DNA from 2 places in the Streptomyces sp. NPDC051364 genome. Region 1 is predicted to be linked to the other one. Evidence: riboswitches for the same ligand, from Rfam matches in the RefSeq annotation. Region 1 holds a riboswitch; the other holds the start of a gene.
What was found. A riboswitch is a leader RNA that binds a small molecule or an ion and turns the genes downstream of it on or off. The one in region 1 is predicted to bind S-adenosylmethionine.
Positions count from the first base shown of each region.

Region 1 (9,409 bases):
GGGCGGCCGCCCTGTGGCGATCAAGGTGGTGCGGCCGGAACTGGCCGAGGACCCGGCGTTCCGGCGGCGGTTCCGCCGGGAGGTGGAGGCGGCCCGGCGGGTCCGGGGTGCGTACACCGCCGAGCTGATCGACGCCGACGTGGACGGAACGCCGCCCTGGCTGGCCACCGTGTACGTGCCGGGGCCCTCGCTGTCGGAGGCCGTGGCCCGGCGCGGACCGCTGCCGGTGCCCGCGGTGCTGTGGCTGATGGCCGGGGTGGCCGAGGCCCTGGAGGTCATCCACGGTGCGGGGATCGTGCACCGCGATCTGAAGCCGTCGAACGTACTGCTGGCCGCCGACGGGCCCCGGGTCATCGATTTCGGCATCTCGCTGGCGTCCGGTACCACCTCGCCCACCGCCACGGGCAGCGCCATCGGCACGCCCCAGTACATGGCCCCCGAGCAGGCACTGGCAGGCGAGACCACGGCGGCCACCGATGTCTTCGCACTGGGGCAGACGGCGGCGTTCGCCGCGCTGGGCGAGCCGTTGTACGGAGACGGCCCCTCCGTGAGCGTGCTGTTCCGGATCGTGCACTCCGACCCCGACCTGTCCCGGCTGCCGGAGTCGCTGCGCCCGCTGATCGCCCGGTGTCTGGCAGCCGATCCGGAGGATCGTGCCACCCCGGCGGAGATCGTGGCGTGGTGCAGGCAGCGGCTGGGCAAAGGCGCCGACGCGGGCGGTGGTCCGGCCGTCTGGCGGGAGGTGGCGGGGCCGGAGCCGGTGGTCCCGGCTCCGGTACCGCACCCCACCTCGGTCCACACACGGGCCCAGGATCCGCAGCCGCCGCTGCCGTCGCCGATGGCCTGGCAGCCGCCGATGACGACGCCCCTCACGCCGGACGAGCAGCGCAAGCGCAGGCGGCGTACCGCTCTGATCGTCACCGCGGCGGTGACGGCGTCGGCAGCCCTGCTGACCGGTCTGGCCTGGACGGTCATGGACGCGGCGGAGCGGGTACGCGAACGGAACGCGGCCGCGGCCATGTCCCCCGGCCCGGCGAGCGGCGGCAAGGCCACCGGAGCCGGTGGAGCCGGTGGATCGATCGGGTCCGGCGGGTCCGGCGGATCCGCGACGAGTACGCCCAAGGCCTCCAAGCCGCCCGCGCCCGTCCCCTTCCCCCAGGTACGGCTGGACGAGAGGAACTCGATCGGTATCAAGGACCCGGTCAGGCGGGAGGACCGTACGGGGGACATCCGTCTGGACTGCGAGAAGAACAGCTGTGCGCTGGCGAGCGACGCGAGCGTGCTCGTCCAGCTGTACGCCGATCCCGGCACCGGCAACCTCGACACGTGCGGCCTCCTCACGAAGGCCGCCACGCAGCACGAGCTGCCGCTGGCCGCATCGGCGCCCGGCACCGAGATCTGCGTCCGGCACCCCTCGGGAGACATCGCGCTGCTCGTGATCCAGACCAAGCCGGTCGTGCGGCTGCCGGACCTGCCCGGCTGGATCAGCGCGGACATGACGGTGTGGCGCGCTTCCTGACGGCGGCGCGGCGGGGTCAGCCGCGGGCGGCCTCGATGAAGGCCCGGATCAGGTCAGGGGACTTCACGCCGCGCGTGCTCTCCACCCCGCTGGAGACGTCCACGCCCCAGGCGCCGGTGGTCTCCACGGCCTCCCGGACGTTCCCCGGGGTCAGCCCGCCGGCCAGCAGCCAGTGGCCGCCGGGCGCGGTGAACTCCTCGGAGCCCCAGTTCCACGGCTTGCCGGAGCCGGGGTCGGGCGCATCGAGCAGCAGCAGGTCCTCCCCGTACTCCCCGCAGCGCTTCACGTGCTCGGCGGTGGCCCGCAGCAGGGTCCGGCCCTCGGCGCGCAGCGCCTCGTAGTACTCCGGGCCCTCGTCCCCGTGCAGTTGGACTCCCCGTACGCCGCTCTCCTCGGCCAGCCGCCGGACCTCCTCGACCGGCTGCCCGCGGAAGACCCCGACGGTCAGCACCCCGGCCGGCACCCGCGCCGCGAGCTCCCGCGCCGCGGCGGCGTCGATCGTGCGGGGACTCCCGGCGGCGAAGACGAACCCGACGGCATCGGCCCCGGCCGCCACGGCCACGTCGACGTCGGGCCCGGTCTTCAGCCCGCAGATCTTCACGAACAGCTCGCTCATACCCCCAGTGAACCAAAGCCCCCCGTCAACGGTGAAGGAGCGTCTCATCCGAAGGGGTCAGGTGCCCGCACGGCGCGACGAGCTGCGGCCCACGCTGGACGGTCACCTGCTTCCGGGACCCCTCCCCGCACGGATACCGCTCCCGTACGACGGTGTCCTTCGGGGAGCCCTTGCAGGTCCCGGAGCCGTTCGGCTTCGCGATCGACACCACCGGCTTCCAGGGCGGCCGGAAACGCCCGAGGGCGGCACCCCCGTACGGGAGTGCCGCCCTCGTTCGAGAACAGCCGATCAGCCAGGGGCCGATCAGAAGTCCATGTCACCGCCCGGCATGCCGCCGCCGGCCGGGGCGCCGGCCTTCTCGGGCTTGTCGGCGATGACGGCCTCGGTCGTCAGGAACAGCGCGGCGATGGACGCGGCGTTCTGCAGGGCAGAGCGCGTGACCTTCGCCGGGTCGATGATGCCCTCGGCGATCATGTCCACGTACTCGCCGGTCGCGGCGTTCAGGCCCCAGCCGACGGTCAGGTTGCGGACCTTCTCCACGACGACGCCACCCTCGAGACCACCGTTGACGGCGATCTGCTTGAGCGGGGCCTCCAGGGCGAGCTTCACGGCGTTGGCGCCGGTCGCCTCGTCACCCGACAGGTCGAGCTTCTCGAAGACCGCGGAGGCCTGGAGCAGGGCCACGCCACCACCGGCGACGATGCCCTCCTCGACGGCCGCCTTCGCGTTGCGAACGGCGTCCTCGATGCGGTGCTTGCGCTCCTTGAGCTCCACCTCGGTCGCGGCGCCGGCCTTGATGACGGCCACGCCGCCGGCCAGCTTCGCGAGGCGCTCCTGGAGCTTCTCGCGGTCGTAGTCCGAGTCGGAGTTCTCGATCTCGGCGCGGATCTGGTTGACGCGACCCTGGACCTGGTCGCTGTCACCGGAGCCGTCGACGATCGTGGTCTCGTCCTTGGAGATGACGACCTTGCGGGCGCGGCCGAGCAGGTCGAGGCCCGCGTTCTCGAGCTTGAGGCCGACCTCCTCGGAGATGACCGTGCCGCCCGTGAGGATGGCGATGTCGCCGAGCATGGCCTTGCGGCGGTCGCCGAAGCCCGGAGCCTTGACGGCGACGGACCGGAAGGTGCCGCGGATCTTGTTGACGACCAGGGTCGACAGGGCCTCGCCCTCGACGTCCTCGGCGATGATCAGCAGCGGCTTGCCGGACTGCATGACCTTCTCGAGCAGCGGAAGGAGGTCCTTCACGTTGCCGATCTTGGAGTTGACGATCAGGATGTACGGGTCGTCCAGGGACGCCTCCATACGCTCCATGTCGGTGGCGAAGTACGCCGAGATGTAGCCCTTGTCGAAGCGCATGCCCTCGGTGAGCTCGAGCTCCAGACCGAAGGTCTGGGACTCCTCGACCGTGATGACGCCTTCCTTGCCGACCTTGTCCATGGCCTCGGCGATGAGCTCGCCGATCTGGGTGTCGGCGGCGGAGATGGAGGCCGTGGAAGCGATCTGCTCCTTGGTCTCGACGTCCTTCGCCTGGTCGAGCAGGGCGGCGGAGACGGCCTCGACGGCCTTCTCGATGCCGCGCTTGAGGGCCATCGGGTTCGCACCGGCGGCCACGTTGCGCAGGCCCTCGCGGACGAGCGCCTGGGCGAGAACGGTGGCGGTGGTCGTACCGTCGCCGGCGACGTCGTCCGTCTTCTTGGCGACTTCCTTGACCAGCTCGGCGCCGATCTTCTCGTACGGGTCCTCGAGCTCGATCTCCTTGGCGATGGAGACACCATCGTTGGTGATCGTGGGGGCGCCCCACTTCTTCTCAAGGACGACGTTGCGACCCTTGGGGCCAAGGGTGACCTTGACGGCGTCGGCGAGCTGGTTCATCCCGCGCTCGAGACCGCGCCGGGCCTCCTCGTCGAACGCAATGATCTTGGCCATCTGAAGTGGTCCTCCAGGACTGGGGTTCCCCCTGCGCCGCCGGCGCGTGGGGAGGGTTGGATTGCTCCGGACCGCGCCCGCGCCCGCGACGGACGGCCTGCGTGCCCGGCGGTTCCTTCCCGCCGGACCCTGCGGGCCTCACCGACCCGGTCCTGTGTAGTAGCACTCTCGGCATGAGAGTGCTAACGCCAATGATTAGCACTCGACCCCCTCGAGTGCAAGCGGCTTGAGGGAACGCCGGGCCCCGGCACGAGGGCAGCACGAAGGGCCCGCATCCCTCCTCAAGGATGCGGGCCCTTCATGTGTATGCGTCGGTGGTCGATCGCGCCGGGGCTAGACGGCGAGCTTGACCATGTCCGCCTGCGGACCCTTCTGGCCCTGCGAGATCTCGAACTCGACCCGCTGACCCTCTTCAAGGGTGCGGTACCCGTCCATCTGGATGGCGCTGTAGTGGACGAACACATCCGCACCACCGTCGACCGCGATGAAGCCGTAGCCCTTCTCCGCGTTGAACCACTTGACGGTGCCCTGAGCCATGCCTAACTCCCCTATTACTGGCCCTTGCGCAGGACCGCACTTCGCGGTCCCGGGTCAGAACTTGCGCCGGAACGCCTCGACCGGGGCTGAATGTATCTGCACCGCTGCTGTCTGCAACAGGTCAATCCGACGAGAAATCTGGACACGGGGATACATTGAAATAGAGTGAAAATTTGGCATATTGCCGGGCAACTCGGACCCGGCATATCTCGCCAAAGCCCCATACCGCACTTGCATATTGACTCAATGTCAACCCTCGCTCGACCCGCTCATATGCGGCTGGCAAGAACAGCGGAGGGGACTTCCCCAACTCTACCGCGCCCAACCAAGCAGAATTGCCCCCTCCGCTTTTAGCGGAGGGGGCAATTCTGGGCTTTCGCTTGTCAGCAGCCGCCGGCGACGGCGGGAATGATCGAGACGCCCGCGCCGTCCGGCGTCACCGCGTCCAGGCCGCCCTCGAAGCGCACGTCGTCGTCGTTGACGTAGACGTTCACGAAGCGGCGCAGCTTGCCCTGGTCGTCCAGGACGCGCGCGGAGATGCCCGGGTGGTTCGCCTCCAGGGACGCGATGACCTCGGAGAGGTTCGCGCCCTCGGCGGTGACCTCGGCCTGGCCGCCGGTGTAGGTGCGCAGGATGGTGGGGATGCGGACGTTGACGCTCATGGGCGCTACTGCCTTTCCGGGTGTCAGGGGGAGATCAGGCGAGGTTGGCGGCGCGGAACGCGTCCAGGCTCGGGCGGATGGTGGCGGTCTGCCCGCTGTCCGCGGCCACCGCCTCCAGGGTCTTGAGGCCGTCACCGGTGTTCAGGACCACCGTGGTCAGCGCCGGGTCGAGCTGCCCGTTCTCGATGAGCTTCTTGGTCACGCCGACGGTCACGCCGCCCGCGGTCTCGGCGAAGATGCCCTCGGTCTGCGCGAGGATCTTGATCGCCTCGACGACCTGCTCGTCGGTCACATCCTCGACGTAGCCGCCGGTGCGGCGCGCGATGTCGAGGACGTACGGGCCGTCGGCCGGGTTGCCGATGGCCAGCGACTTGGCGATGGTGTTCGGCTTCTGCGGGCGGACCACGTCGTGGCCGGCCTTGAACGCGGTCGAGACCGGGGAGCAGCCCTCGGCCTGGGCGCCGAAGATCTTGTACGGCTTGTCCTCGACCAGGCCGAGCTTGATCAGCTCCTGCAGACCCTTGTCGATCTTCGTCAGCTGCGAGCCGGACGCGATCGGGATCACGATCTGGTCGGGCAGCTGCCAGCCGAGCTGCTCGCAGATCTCGTACGCGAGCGTCTTGGAACCCTCGCCGTAGTACGGGCGCAGGTTGACGTTGACGAAGCCCCAGCCCTCGCCCAGCGGGTCGCCGATGAGCTCGGAGCAGAAGCGGTTGACGTCGTCGTAGTTGCCCTCGATGCCGACCAGGTCGCCGCCGTAGACACCGGCCATGACGACCTTGCCCTGCTCGAGGTCGTGCGGGATGAACACGCAGGAGCGGAAGCCGGCCCGGGCGGCCGCGGCGCCGACGGCGCCGGCCAGGTTGCCGGTGGAGGAGCAGGACAGGGTGGTGAAGCCGAAGGCGCGGGCGGCCTCGACGGCGATGGCCACGACGCGGTCCTTGAAGGAGTGCGTCGGGTTGCCGGAGTCGTCCTTGACGTACAGCTTGCCGGTGACGCCGAGCTCCTTGGCCAGGTTGGCCGCGTCCACGAGCTTGGTGAAGCCCGGGTTCAGGCTGGGCTTGGAGGCCACATCCGCGGGGACGGGCAGCAACGGGGCGTAGCGCCAGATGTTGTTCGGGCCGGCCTCGATCGCGGCGCGCAGGGCTTCGGGGTCCCCGGTGGGAAGGTCGTAGGCGACTTCCAGAGGTCCGAAGCATTCGACGCAGGCGAAGATGGGTCCGAGCTCGAAGCGGGTACCGCACTCACGACACGAGAGGCCGGTGGCAGGTCCGAGATCGACAGAGGTGGCAACAGTCTGTGCAGCCATGATGGCGAGGCCCTTTCTCCTCATCTTCCCCATGGCGCACTTCGCCATGAGACGGAATTGGCACCTTCCCTAGCCGGGGACCTCGCTGCTACAAGCAAGCGCGAGAACCGACTGGAGGGTTGCCGGGGCTTCAACGGGCCGTGTCCCTCTGCCCCTCTGGATGAGCGGTATGGCACCGGGCCGCGCGCTCCATGGCGCGTCCGGGCGTTTGTACGCGGGGACCCCCGGCATGCGGTGGTCCTTCGCGTTGTTCAAGACTGTAACGGAAGGTCCGGGTGGTTGAGACAGCCGTCCGAACCGCGAGATGGATCACTTTTCGGCTGAAACCGCCGAGGACGAACGAGGAAACAGGGAGTGCCGAACGTGCTGGAAGAGGTGGAGCGCTGGTTTGCGGACCGCTCCTGGTCCGCGGCCGACCGACCGCTCGACCAGCTGCTTTCCGCCAAGCGGGCGGCAGGCACCACGGTCAGCGTCGTCCTGCCCGCGCTCGACGAGGAGGAGACGGTCGGCGCCATCGTCGAGGTGATCCGTCGCGATCTGATCGACGGGCTGCCGGTGCCGCTGGTCGACGAACTGGTCGTGGTCGACTCGGGCTCCACCGACCGGACGGCCGAGGTGGCCGCGAAGGCCGGCGCCCGCGTGATGCACCGCGACGACATCCTGCCGCGGATCCCGGCCGTGCACGGCAAGGGCGAGGTGCTGTGGCGCTCGCTGCTGGTGACCACCGGCGACATCGTCTGCTTCGTGGACGCCGACCTGCGGGACTTCTCCTCCGCCTTCGTGTCCGGGATCGTCGGCCCGCTGCTGACCGAGCCGGACGTGCAGTTCGTCAAGGCGATGTACGACCGCCCCCTGGGGGGATCCCCCGGCCAGGGGGGCCGGGTCACCGAGCTCGTCGCCCGGCCGCTCCTCAATCTCCACTGGCCGCAGCTGGCCGGCTTCGTCCAGCCGCTGGGCGGCGAGTACGCCGTGCGCCGCTCCCTGCTGGAACGTTTGCCCTTCCCCGTCGGGTACGGCGTCGAGCTGGGCCTGCTGGTGGACGCGCTGCACACCGTCGGGCTGGACGCGCTGGCCCAGGTGGACGTCGGCGTACGGCTCCACCGCCATCAGGACGGCCAGGCACTGGGCCGGATGGCCGCGGCGATCTACCGCACGGCGCAGCTGCGGCTCTCGCGCGGGCATCTCGTACGGCCGGAGCTGACGCAGTTCGAGCGCGGGCCGAACGGGTTCGTGCCGCGGACGTACGCCGTGGACGCCGAGGAGCGGCCGCCGATGGCCGAGGTCAAGGAGTACTCCGGCCGCAGGGTGGCGTGAGGGAACTGACGTTTGAGCGGGCAGGCCCCGGGCTAGGTTCGCGGCATGGCTTCCCAGGTACTCGTTGCAGCGAACCGCGGCCCGCTCTCCTACCTTCTCTCCGACGACGGCACCCTCACGGCCCGGCGCGGCGGGGGCGGTCTCGTCTCCGGCCTGTCCGCCGCCCTCGCCCGGCAGCCGGAGGCGCTGTGGATCTGCGCGGCGTTGTCGGAGGCGGACCGGGAGGCGGTCCGCCGCGGTGTCTCCGAACCCGGTGTCCGGATGCTGGACATCGATCCCACCACGTACGACGACGCGTACAACGGCATCGCGAACTCGGTGCTGTGGTTCACGCACCACCACCTGTACGACATCCCGCGCGAGCCGGTCTTCGACGCGGAGTTCCGGCGGCGGTGGGAGTCGTACGTCGCCTACAACCACGCCTTCGCAATGGCGCTGGCGCAGGAGGCCGGCGAGGGCGCGGCGGTGCTCGTGCAGGACTACCACCTGGCGCTGGTCCCGGGTGAGCTGCGGGAACTGCGCCCGGACCTGAAGATCAGCCACTTCACGCACACCCCGTGGGCCTCGCGCGAGTTCCTGGACATGCTCCCCGGCGACGTCCGGGCGCAGCTGATGTGGGGCATGCTCGGGGCGGACGTGGTGGGCTTCCACACGTGGGCGTGGGCGCACAGCTTCATGACCGCGGCGCAGCTGGACGACGAGCGGGGCATCGCGGAGCCGAAGACGGCGGCCGGGGTGGACCCGAGGGACGCGCCGTACATCGAGAAGATGACGAGGGGCCCGGTGCGGCACCGGCGGACGACCGTGGCCGTGTACCCGCTGGGCGTGGACGGCGACGAACTGCGGGCGCTGGCGCACCGGCCGGAGGTGAACGACAAGCTGGCGGCGCTGCGGGCGGAGACCGGGGACCGCAGGACGATCGTCCGGGTGGACCGGACGGAGCTGTCGAAGAACATCCTGCGGGGGCTGCTGGCCTACCGGGAGCTGCTGGCCGAGCACCCCGAATGGCGGGGCCGGGTGGTCCACCTGGCCTCGGCGTACCCGTCCCGGCAGGACCTGGCGGTGTACCGGTCGTACACGGAGGCGGTGCGGGAACTGGCGGAGCGGATCAACGAGGAGTTCGGCACGGAGGACTGGCAGCCGGTGCTGGTGTCGGTGAAGGACGACTTCGCGCGCTCCCTGGCGGCGTACCGGCTGGCGGACGTGGCGCTGGTGAACCCGGTGCGGGACGGGATGAACCTGGTGGCGAAGGAGATCCCGGTGGTCTCGGACGCGGGGTGCGTGCTGGTGCTGTCGACCGGGGCGGGGGCGTACGGGGAGCTCCGCGAGGACGCGCTGACCGTGAACCCGTACGACGTGTCGGAGACAGCCGATGCGCTGCACGCTGCCCTGGCCATGCCGGCCGAGGAGCGTGCCGAGCGCACGAAACGCCTGGCCCTGGCGGCCACGGCCCTCCCCCCGACGGCCTGGTTCACGGCCCAACTGGACGCCCTCCGCGAGGCGTGACGGCAACCGCTGCGCGGGGT
Region 1 is NZ_JBFBAH010000005.1:401,319-410,727, forward strand. It holds gene AB0M76_RS13945 (serine/threonine-protein kinase) at 1-1,519, shown strand, start outside; gene AB0M76_RS13950 (phosphoribosylanthranilate isomerase) at 1,536-2,135, opposite strand; gene groL (chaperonin GroEL) at 2,439-4,061, opposite strand; gene AB0M76_RS13960 (cold-shock protein) at 4,395-4,598, opposite strand; gene AB0M76_RS13965 (MoaD/ThiS family protein) at 4,982-5,260, opposite strand; gene thrC (threonine synthase) at 5,295-6,569, opposite strand; SAM riboswitch class I at 6,587-6,736, opposite strand; gene AB0M76_RS13975 (glucosyl-3-phosphoglycerate synthase) at 6,933-7,883, shown strand; gene AB0M76_RS13980 (trehalose-6-phosphate synthase) at 7,929-9,389, shown strand.

Region 2 (9,409 bases), on a different contig from region 1:
GTGTGTACCTGACGCTGTTCTTCCACCCGAGCATGAACGAGGTCGTGTACCACGGCTCGTACGTGCCGATGCAGGGCGTCCAGATGTCCGAGGCCTTCGCCTCGACGCTGGACATCAGCTTCGACGTCCGCGGTGGTCTGCTCATCCGGCAGATCCACCACTGGGCGGCCCTGATCTTCGTCGCGGGCATGGTCGTGCACATGATGCGCGTCTTCTTCACCGGCGCGTTCCGCAAGCCGCGCGAGGTCAACTGGATCTTCGGCTTCCTGCTGCTGGTCCTCGGCATGTTCACCGGTTTCACCGGTTACTCCCTGCCGGACGACCTGCTCTCGGGCACCGGTGTCCGCTTCATGGAGGGCGCGATCCTGTCCGTGCCGATCGTCGGCACGTACATCTCGTTCTTCCTCTTCGGCGGCGAGTTCCCCGGCGGCGACTTCGTCGCCCGGTTCTACTCGATCCACATCCTGCTGCTGCCCGGCATCATGATGGGCCTGCTGGTGGCCCACCTGATCCTGGTCTTCTACCACAAGCACACCCAGTTCGCGGGTCCCGGCAAGACGAACAACAACGTCGTCGGCATGCCGCTGCTGCCGGTCTACATGGCCAAGGCCGGAGGCTTCTTCTTCCTGGTCTTCGGTGTCATCGCGGCCATCGCGGCGATCGCCTCGATCAACCCGATCTGGGCGCTCGGCCCGTACCGTCCGGACCACGTGTCCACCGGTGCGCAGCCCGACTGGTACATGGGTATGCCGGAAGGCCTGATCCGTGCCATGCCGGGCTGGGAGATCAACCTGTGGGGCCACACGCTCGTCCTGGGCGTGTTCATCCCGCTGCTGATCTTCCCGGTGGTCCTCGGTGCGATCGCCGTCTGGCCGTTCATCGAGTCCTGGGTCACCGGGGACAAGCGCGAGCACCACATCCTGGACCGCCCGCGCAACGTCCCGACCCGCACGGCCTTCGGTGTCGCCTGGATCGCGGAGTACATCGTGCTGCTGATCGGCGGTGGAAACGACATGTTCGCGCAGTACTTCCACCTCTCGATCAACAACATCACGTGGTTCGTCCGGATCGGCTTCTTCGTCGTCCCGGTCCTCGCGTTCATCGTCACCAAGCGCATCTGCCTCGGCCTGCAGCGCCGGGACCACGACAAGGTGCTGCACGGTCGCGAGACCGGCATCATCAAGCGCCTGCCGCACGGTGAGTTCGTCGAGGTCCACGAGCCGCTCTCGCAGGGCAAGCTGCACACGCTGACCGCGCACGAGCAGTACAAGCCGATCGAGATCGGCCCGACGGTCGACGAGAACGGTGTCGAGCGCAAGGTCGGCCGCATGGAGAAGCTCCGCGCGAAGCTCAGCAAGGGCTTCTACGCCGAGAACAACCAGATTCCGAAGCCTTCGGTGGAGGAGTACAAGGAGATCCAGAGCGGCCACGGCCACCACTGATCCCGCTTGAGGGACTGATTTCGGTCAGTCCTCGTGTCGCCACGGCGAGAGCCCCGTCCAGTGTCCGGACGGGGCTCTTTGCCGTCCCCGGGGCTGGATAGGCTGGAGCCCTGCCCATTCGACCTGGACCCCGATATCGGGTGGCCGACCAACAGCAGGAGCGGACCATGAACGTTGTGACCCCGGCAGGCGGCGACAGCGTGGCGGCCCGCGGCTGGCCGGGCGTCCTCGACGCCCTGCTGAACGGCCAGGACCTGCGCGCCGAGGAAACCGCCTGGGCCATGGACCGGATCATGCGCGGGGAGGCCACCGACGCCCAGATCGCCGGCTTCGTGGTGGCGCTGCGGGCCAAGGGGGAGACCGTCGCCGAGATCAACGGCCTCGTACGGTCCATGTACGGGCACGCCAACCTGATCGAGGTGCCGGGCCGGACGGTGGACATCGTCGGCACCGGCGGCGACGGGGCCAAGACGGTGAACATCTCGACGATGTCGTCGATCGTGGTGGCCGGTACGGGCGCCAAGGTGGTCAAGCACGGCAACCGGGCCGCGTCGAGCGCGAGCGGTTCCTCGGACGTGCTGGAGAAGCTCGGGGTCAACCTGGACCTCAGCCCGGCGCGGGTCGTCGAGGTCGCGGAGGAGGCCGGGATCACCTTCTGCTTCGCGGTCAAGTTCCACCCGGCGCTGCGTCACGTGGCCGCGGCCCGCAGAGAGCTGGGCATCCGGACCACCTTCAACTTCCTCGGCCCGCTGACCAACCCGGCGCGGGTACGGGCACAGGCCACGGGCGTCGCGGACGCCCGGGTGGCCCCCATCGTGGCGGGCGTGCTGGCGGAGCGAGGCTCCTCGGCGCTGGTGTTCCGCGGCGACGACGGCCTGGACGAGCTGACGACCACCGCCACCTCCCGGGTGTGGTGGGTCCGCGACGGCCGGGTGGACGAGCAGTCCTTCGACCCGCGCGACGTGGGCGTCCCGCTGGTCGACGTCTCGGCGCTGCGCGGCGCGGACGCCTCGTACAACGCGGACGTCGCCCGCCGCCTGCTGGCCGGCGAGACCGGCCCGGTCCGCGACGCGGTGCTGCTGAACTCGGCGGCGGCCCTGGTGGCCCTGGACCCCGGCACGGGCTCCCTGGAGGACCAGATCCGCGCGGGCATCGCCCGGGCGGCGGAAGCCGTCGACTCGGGCTCCGCCCGGGCGGCCCTGGACCGCTGGGTGGCGGCCAGCAACGCGTAGCGGTACGAGAAAGGCGTGAAACAGGTGGCCCCGGTCCAGTATGCGGACCGGGGTCTTGCGCGTGAGGGATCTTGTGGCAGGATGCAGACCAGGTCACGAGTGACAGCGTTTAGGCCCCGGCTTGCTGTCCGGCAACCCTCCTTCCGTGGCGGGGTGCCCCGGGTGATGACCAGGTCGTAGGCAGAAAGGCCTACGGCAAGCGCGGATCCCTCGACACCAGGGGTCCTGGTCTCTCGAGGAGCTTTTTCCGTGAGCAAGCGAATGCGATAGGGCGACTCCGCCCCTTCTTCACCCTCCGCACGGTCCTCAGCCGCGTCCGTGCGTCGAGGCAATTCCCGTACCCCACTGCCGCATGCGCGTCCGCGCATCCGTGCACCCGCGTACGGGCCGTCCGAAGCCATTCAGCCTGTCCCGCCGGGAGATACCGCCATGTCCACGTACCCGAACGCCGTCGCCACCGCCGTCGTGACCGCCCCCGTTGCCGCCCCTGCCGACCCCGCCTGTGCCGAGCCGCTGCCGGTCCTCGGCCGGGACGTCACCGTCCCGCTCGTCACCGGCGGCGAGGTCACGTACGCGGCCCTCGACTACGCGGCCAGTGCCCCCGCGCTCCAGCGGGTCTGGGACGACGTCGCCGCGTACGCCCCCTATTACGGCAGCGTGCACCGCGGCGCCGGGTACCTCTCCCAGCTCTCCACCGACCTGTTCGAGCAGAGCCGCGCCACGGTCGCCGAGTTCCTCGACTGCCGCCCCGCCGACCAGATCGTCTTCACCCGGTCCACCACCGACTCGCTGAACCTGCTCGCCGCCGTACTCCCGGCCGGCTGCCAGGTCTTCGTCTTCGAGACCGAGCACCACGCCTCGCTGCTGCCGTGGGCCGACGCACAGGTCACCTACCTCAACGCCCCGCGGACCCCGGCCCAGGCCGTCGAGACCCTCGAGCGGGCGCTGGCCGACCGTGCTGCATCAATTGAAGAGGGCTACGGCCCGGCGCTGGTCTGCGTCACCGGCGCGTCCAACGTCACCGGTGAGCTGTGGCCGGTGAAGGAGCTCGCCGCTGCCGCGCACGCCCACGGCGCGCGGATCGTCCTGGACGCCGCCCAGTTGGCCCCGCACCACCCCGTCTCCGTGCAGGAGCTGGACGTGGACTGGGTGGCCTTCTCCGGGCACAAGCTGTACGCGCCGTTCGGCTCGGGCGTGCTGGCCGGCCGCGCGGACTGGCTGCAGCAGGCGGAGCCGTACCTGGCCGGCGGCGGCGCCTCCCGGAAGGTCGCCCGCCGCGCGGACGGCGGCGTCGACGTCGAGTGGCACACCACGGCCGCCCGCCACGAGGCCGGCTCCCCGAACGTCATCGGCGTGTACTCGATCGCCTCCGCCTGCAAGGCCTTGACCGAGGCGGGCTTCGACAGCCTCGTCGCCCGGGAGCGCCACCTGATCGCCAAGGTCCGGAGCGGCCTGGCGGAGGTCCCGGCGGTCCGGGTCCTCTCCCTCTTCGGGGACGAGGCCCCGCGGGTCGGCGTCATCTCCTTCGTCGTGGACGGCTGGAACAGCTCGCACTTCGCGGCCGCACTGTCGGCGGAGTACGGGATCGGCGTCCGCGACGGCCTGTTCTGCGCCCACCCGCTGGTCCGCACCCTGCTGGGCAGCGAGCCGCAGGCCCAGGGCGATTGCGGAGCCCCCGAGGCGGCCCCGGGGGAGCGCTCGCTGAACGCGATCCGCGTCAGCTTCGGCGCAGGCACCCCCGACGAGCACGTCGACCGCTTCGTCCGCGCGGTCAGGGAACTCGTCGCCGACGGCGCCAAGTGGCAGTACCGCACGGAGGAAGGCCGCTGCGTGCCGGCCGTGTGACACGCATCCGCTGTGGTGGGGCGACCGGGTGAGGTACCCCCAGCGCCTCAGACGCCGGCGGGGCTCGATCTGTCCGGCCCGGGCCTCACAGGGAGAGCGGAGGCGGGGCGCGGTCGGACACCGGCAGGTGGGGTGGGGGCACTGCGGTGGTGAGCCGAGGACGAGAGGTCACCGCCGCCGGGTGCAGCTCTGATGCGGCCGGGATCCGCGAGCCGGGACGAACTGGGCAGCGCTACGCGTCGAGGCCGATGGCGAACGCGGCTTCCAGGTCGTGCTGGGAGTACGTGCGGAACGCCACGTGGGTGTCCGTCGCCTCCACGCCCGGGATCTTGCTGATGCGGCCCGGGATGATGTCCGCCAGGTTCTCGTGGCGGGCCACGCGGACCAGCGCGATCAGGTCGTACGTCCCCGTGACGGAGTAGACCTCACTGACGTTGTCCAGCGCGGCGATCGACTCGGCGATCTCGGGGATGCGGTCCACGCTGGTCTTGATGAGCACGATCGCGGTGATCACGGCTGGCTGTCTCCCTCGGTGGCCGTCGCTGGTCTCCTCACTCTAGTCGTACGCCGATACCGCACCCACGCGTAGACGAAGCCGAGCGAGAAGCCCACCACATGGGCCAGGTACGCCACCCCCGGGCCGCTGCCCGCGCGGTGCGCCGCCAGCCACTGGAGGCCGAACCAGAACAGCAGGACGATCCAGGCCGGGAAGCGCAGCGGCAGGAAGAGGAGGAACGGGAACAGGCTCGTGACCCTCGCCCGGGGGAACAGGCACAGGAAGGCCCCCAGCACCGCCGAGATCGCACCCGACGCGCCGACCAGGGTCTGGGCCGAGGCGGCGTTGGCCGCCGCGTACGCCGCCAGGGCCAGGTAACCCGTACAGACGTAGAAGGACAGGAATTCCGGTCGGCCCATCCGCTCCTGCGTCATCACGCCGAAGACGTAGAGGAAGAGCATGTTGCCGAGCACGTGCAGCCAGCTGCCGTGCACGAACAACGCGGTGAGCGGGGTCAGCAGCGCCCGCGCCGACCCGGTGAACAGCTCGTCCGGGACCACCCCCCAGCGCCGGAAGTATGCGGTCCCCGTCTCCAGTAACCGCTCGCCCGTGCCGTACGAGGGGTTCAGCCCCGAGGCCGGGCCGAGCAGGAACACCACGCAGCAGCCGGCGATCAGTGCGTGGACGACCACCGGGCCCCGGACGGCCTCCCGGAGGGCCTGCCACCTTACGATCATGCGGTTGAGCATGACCCAAGCGGACCCACCCGGAGCACCGGCAGGCCGTAGGGTTACGTGCTGCGGTCCGCCGATTGACGCAGACGGCGGCTTTAATTGAAACAGCTACGAAGGAGAGAGCGGCCTGATGACGGTTCCCCTGCCGACCGACACCACCCGGTGGCGCTGCACGCTGTGCGGCAACCTCACGCGTTTCGACGTCACTCGTTCGTCGAAGGTCGTGGAGTACGTCCACCTGGATCTTGCCGGGGAGCCCAAGGTCGAGGAACGCGAGGTGGTCAATGAGACCATCGAGTCGGTCCGCTGCCGGTGGTGCAACGCGGTGGACCAGATCGAGCTCGTGGACAGGCCGGGCACGGACTCCTGACGGAGCCGGGCCCACAGGTAGATCACGGTAGGGGTGACGGATTGTGGAGCCAGCAAGCGGCGCTGAGCCGGCCGACGCGGCCGGCGACGCCGCAGAGGTGCTCGACCGCCCGCTGCCGGAAGGCGTGCGGCGCCGGGTCGTCGCGCTCGTCTCGGACGCCTTCGGCGGACTGACGGTCGCGGACCTCCCGGCGCAGCTGCGCCAGTACGCCCGGTTCACCCCGACCCGGCGGGCCAAGTTCGCGGGCAACGCCATGGCCGCGGCCGTGGAGGCGGATGGCGTCTTCCGGGGCCGCGTCGCCGAGAAGCTGCGCGAGGCGCAGGCCGAGCTGGCCGGTGCGCTGGAGTCCGGTGCGCCGCCCGCCGCCGCGGACCCGCTGGACGTGGCGGCCGCCGCGTACGTGCTGCGGCCGGTCGGCTGGGTCAAGCTGGTGGCCGCCGCAGGCGAGGAGGCGCAGCGCGCCGACGCCGAGCGGTTCGGCGAGGAGACCCGGCGCGAACTGGACCGGCTCCGCGAGGAGCTGGCCCACGCACGGGACCTGCAGCGCCTCGGCGGCGAGCAGGTGCGGGCCGAGCTGGACGGGGCGCGCAAGGAAGCGGAATCGCTTCAGCGCAAGCTGCGCAGCGCCCAGAGCGATGTGAAGCGCGGCGAGGCGGCCCTGCGCAAGGTCACCGCCGAGATCGACGGGATCCGGGGCGAGGCGGCCGCACACGTGGCCGCCGCCGAGAGCGAGACCCGGCGGCTCAAGTCCCGCCTCGCGGAGGTCGAGGCGGCGCTGGAGACCTCCCGCCGGGCCACCCGCGAGGGCCGCAGCGTCGAGGACATGCGGTTGCGGCTGCTGCTGGACACCGTGCTGGACGCGGCCCAGGGGCTGCGCCGCGAGCTGGCGCTGCCGCCGGTGTCGACGCGGCCGGCCGACACGGTGGACGCGGTGGAGCCGGGCCGGATGACCCCGAAGGACATCGCGGCGCGGGCCCTGTCGGAGACCGATCCGGCGCTGCTGGACCAGTTGTTGGCGCTGCCCCAGGCCCATCTGGTGGTCGACGGCTACAACGTGACCAAGACCGGCTATCCGACGATGCCGCTGGAGAAGCAGCGGCTGCGGCTGCTGGGCGGGCTGTCGATGCTGGCCGCACAGACCGGCGCGGAGATGACCTGTGTCTTCGACGGCGCGGAACTGGCGGCCCCGGTACTGCTCGCGCCGCCGCGCGGGGTGCGCGTGCTGTTCTCGAAGGCCGGTGTGACGGCGGACGAGCTGATCCGCCAGCTGGTGCGCGCGGAGCCCCCCGGCCGGCCCGTGGTCGTGGTCTCCACGGACCGCGAGGTGGCCGACGGCGTGGCGAAGGCCGGTGCCCGGCCGGTAACGTCCGCTTTGTTGCTGAAGCGGCTTTCGCGCGTTTCGTAACTCGTCGACGGAATGCCCGATTTGATATGGCCGACAGGGAACGTACCGTCAAGTGCCCTGCACAGAGCGTGGGCTGTAGGTAAAGAACCTGGTCGGCAAGCGATTTTTTTCTCGACAGGATTTGAACTGATCACAGCCGGGTCACTAGGGTCTGTTCAAACCTTCGTGCGGTAGATCACTCATTCAGGGTGGCGGCGAAGGTGTCGCCGAGTTGCGTTCCTTCGGCGGTTCCAGGAAGAAGGAGCTCGCCTTCGTGGCGTCCCACCGTCGACCCAAGCAGCCGACCCGCACTCGTGTGACCGTGCTCACCGTCACGGCAGCCGCGGCCGTCGCCCTCTCCGCACACGGCGCCTCCGCCGCTCCGGCCCAGCCGAGCAAGGACGAGGTCAAGGCCAAGGTCGACTCGCTCTACGAAGAGGCGGAGCAGGCCACCGAGAAGTTCAATGGGGCCAAGGAGCGCCAGGAGAAGCTCGAGAAGGAGATAGGCCAGCTCCAGGACCAGGTCGCCCGCGGCCAGGACGAGCTCAACCAGCTGCGCACCACGCTGGGTTCGATGGCCAGCGCCCAGTACCGCACCGGCGGCATGGACCAGTCCGTCGCCCTCTTCCTCTCCGGAGATCCCGAGACCTACCTCGACAAGGCCTCCACCCTGGAGCAGCTGAGCGGCAAGCAGGTCGAAGCGGTCCAGAAGATCCAGGCCAAGCAGCGCTCGCTCGCGCAGCAGCGCCAGGAGGCCTCCGGCAAGCTCGCGGACCTCGACGCCACCCGCAAGGAGCTCGGCGAGAAGAAGAAGGCCTCGCAGGACAAGCTCGCCGAGGCCCAGGCCCTCCTCAACACCCTGACCGCGCAGGACCGCGCGGCCCTCAAGGACGAGGACACCCGAGCCAGCCGCAGCGACAGCGACCGCGCCGACCTCGGTAACGTCAAGGCCTCGGGCCGCGCCGGCGCCGCCCTGGCGGCCGCCAAGACCAAGCTGGGCAGCGCGTACGTCTCCGGCGCGACCGGCCCGAGCGCCTACGACTGCTCGGGGCTGACCCAGTGGGCCTACAAGCAGGCCGGCGTCAGCATCACGCGCACCACCTACACCCAGGCCAACGACGGCACGCGCATCGGCAAGAGCCAGCTGCAGCCCGGCGACCTGGTGCTCTTCTACGGGGACCTGCACCACGTCGGCCTGTACGCGGGCAACGGCATGGTCCTGCACGCCTCCAACCCGCGCGGCGGCGTCAAGTACGAGTCCATCAACAACATGCCGTTCCAGTTCGGCGTCCGCATCGGCTGACGCTCCCGGGTCTCCCTCGCGGGACGCGCCGTACACCGCCCATCCGGGCGAATTCCGCGGCCCCGCTGTGACCACACGCCCCGCCGGTGACCTGCGTCTGAGGCGGGGCGTCACTGTGTGTGCCCTTCGGCGGTCGTTGGCCGGTGTGTGGCCGCGCGGCTACTGTCTGCCAGCGCGGAACCCGGCACACGGCCGTCCACGGGGGGCGGACCCGGTCCCGCGCAGCGGAAGGGAGCGGTTCCTCGTGGCGTCCCATCGCCGGCCCGGGCTCGGCAGTCTCGACCGGAGCACCAAGGCCACCGTCCTCACCGCCGCCGCGGCCACCGCCGCGGCAGCCATGGCGGGCGGGGCGGCGAGCGCGGCCCCGGCCCAGCCGCAGGAGCCCCCGGCCGGCGCCCGCGCCCAGGTCGACCGGCTCTTCGAGGAGGCCGAACAGGCCACCGAGCGCTACAACCAGGCGGGCGAGCGGGCCGACCGGCTGCGCACCGAGATCGACCGGGCCCAGGACGCACTGGCCCGCGGCCAGGACCGCATCAACACCATGCGCGGCGTCCTCGGCACCTTCGCCGGCGCCCAGTACCGCTCCGGCGGCATCGACCCCGC
Region 2 is NZ_JBFBAH010000012.1:30,361-39,769, forward strand. It holds gene AB0M76_RS24420 (cytochrome bc complex cytochrome b subunit) at 1-1,442, shown strand, start outside; gene trpD (anthranilate phosphoribosyltransferase) at 1,610-2,674, shown strand; SAM riboswitch class IV at 2,766-2,882, shown strand; gene AB0M76_RS24430 (aminotransferase class V-fold PLP-dependent enzyme) at 3,140-4,519, shown strand; gene AB0M76_RS24435 (Lrp/AsnC ligand binding domain-containing protein) at 4,752-5,033, opposite strand; gene AB0M76_RS24440 (rhomboid family intramembrane serine protease) at 5,030-5,752, opposite strand; gene AB0M76_RS24445 (hypothetical protein) at 5,880-6,119, shown strand; gene AB0M76_RS24450 (NYN domain-containing protein) at 6,160-7,524, shown strand; gene AB0M76_RS24455 (NlpC/P60 family protein) at 7,778-8,806, shown strand; gene AB0M76_RS24460 (NlpC/P60 family protein) at 9,051-9,409, shown strand, end outside.
Region 2: it holds a riboswitch for S-adenosylmethionine, as region 1 does, so the genes downstream of both, AB0M76_RS24430 (aminotransferase class V-fold PLP-dependent enzyme) here and thrC (threonine synthase) in region 1, are expected to answer to the same signal.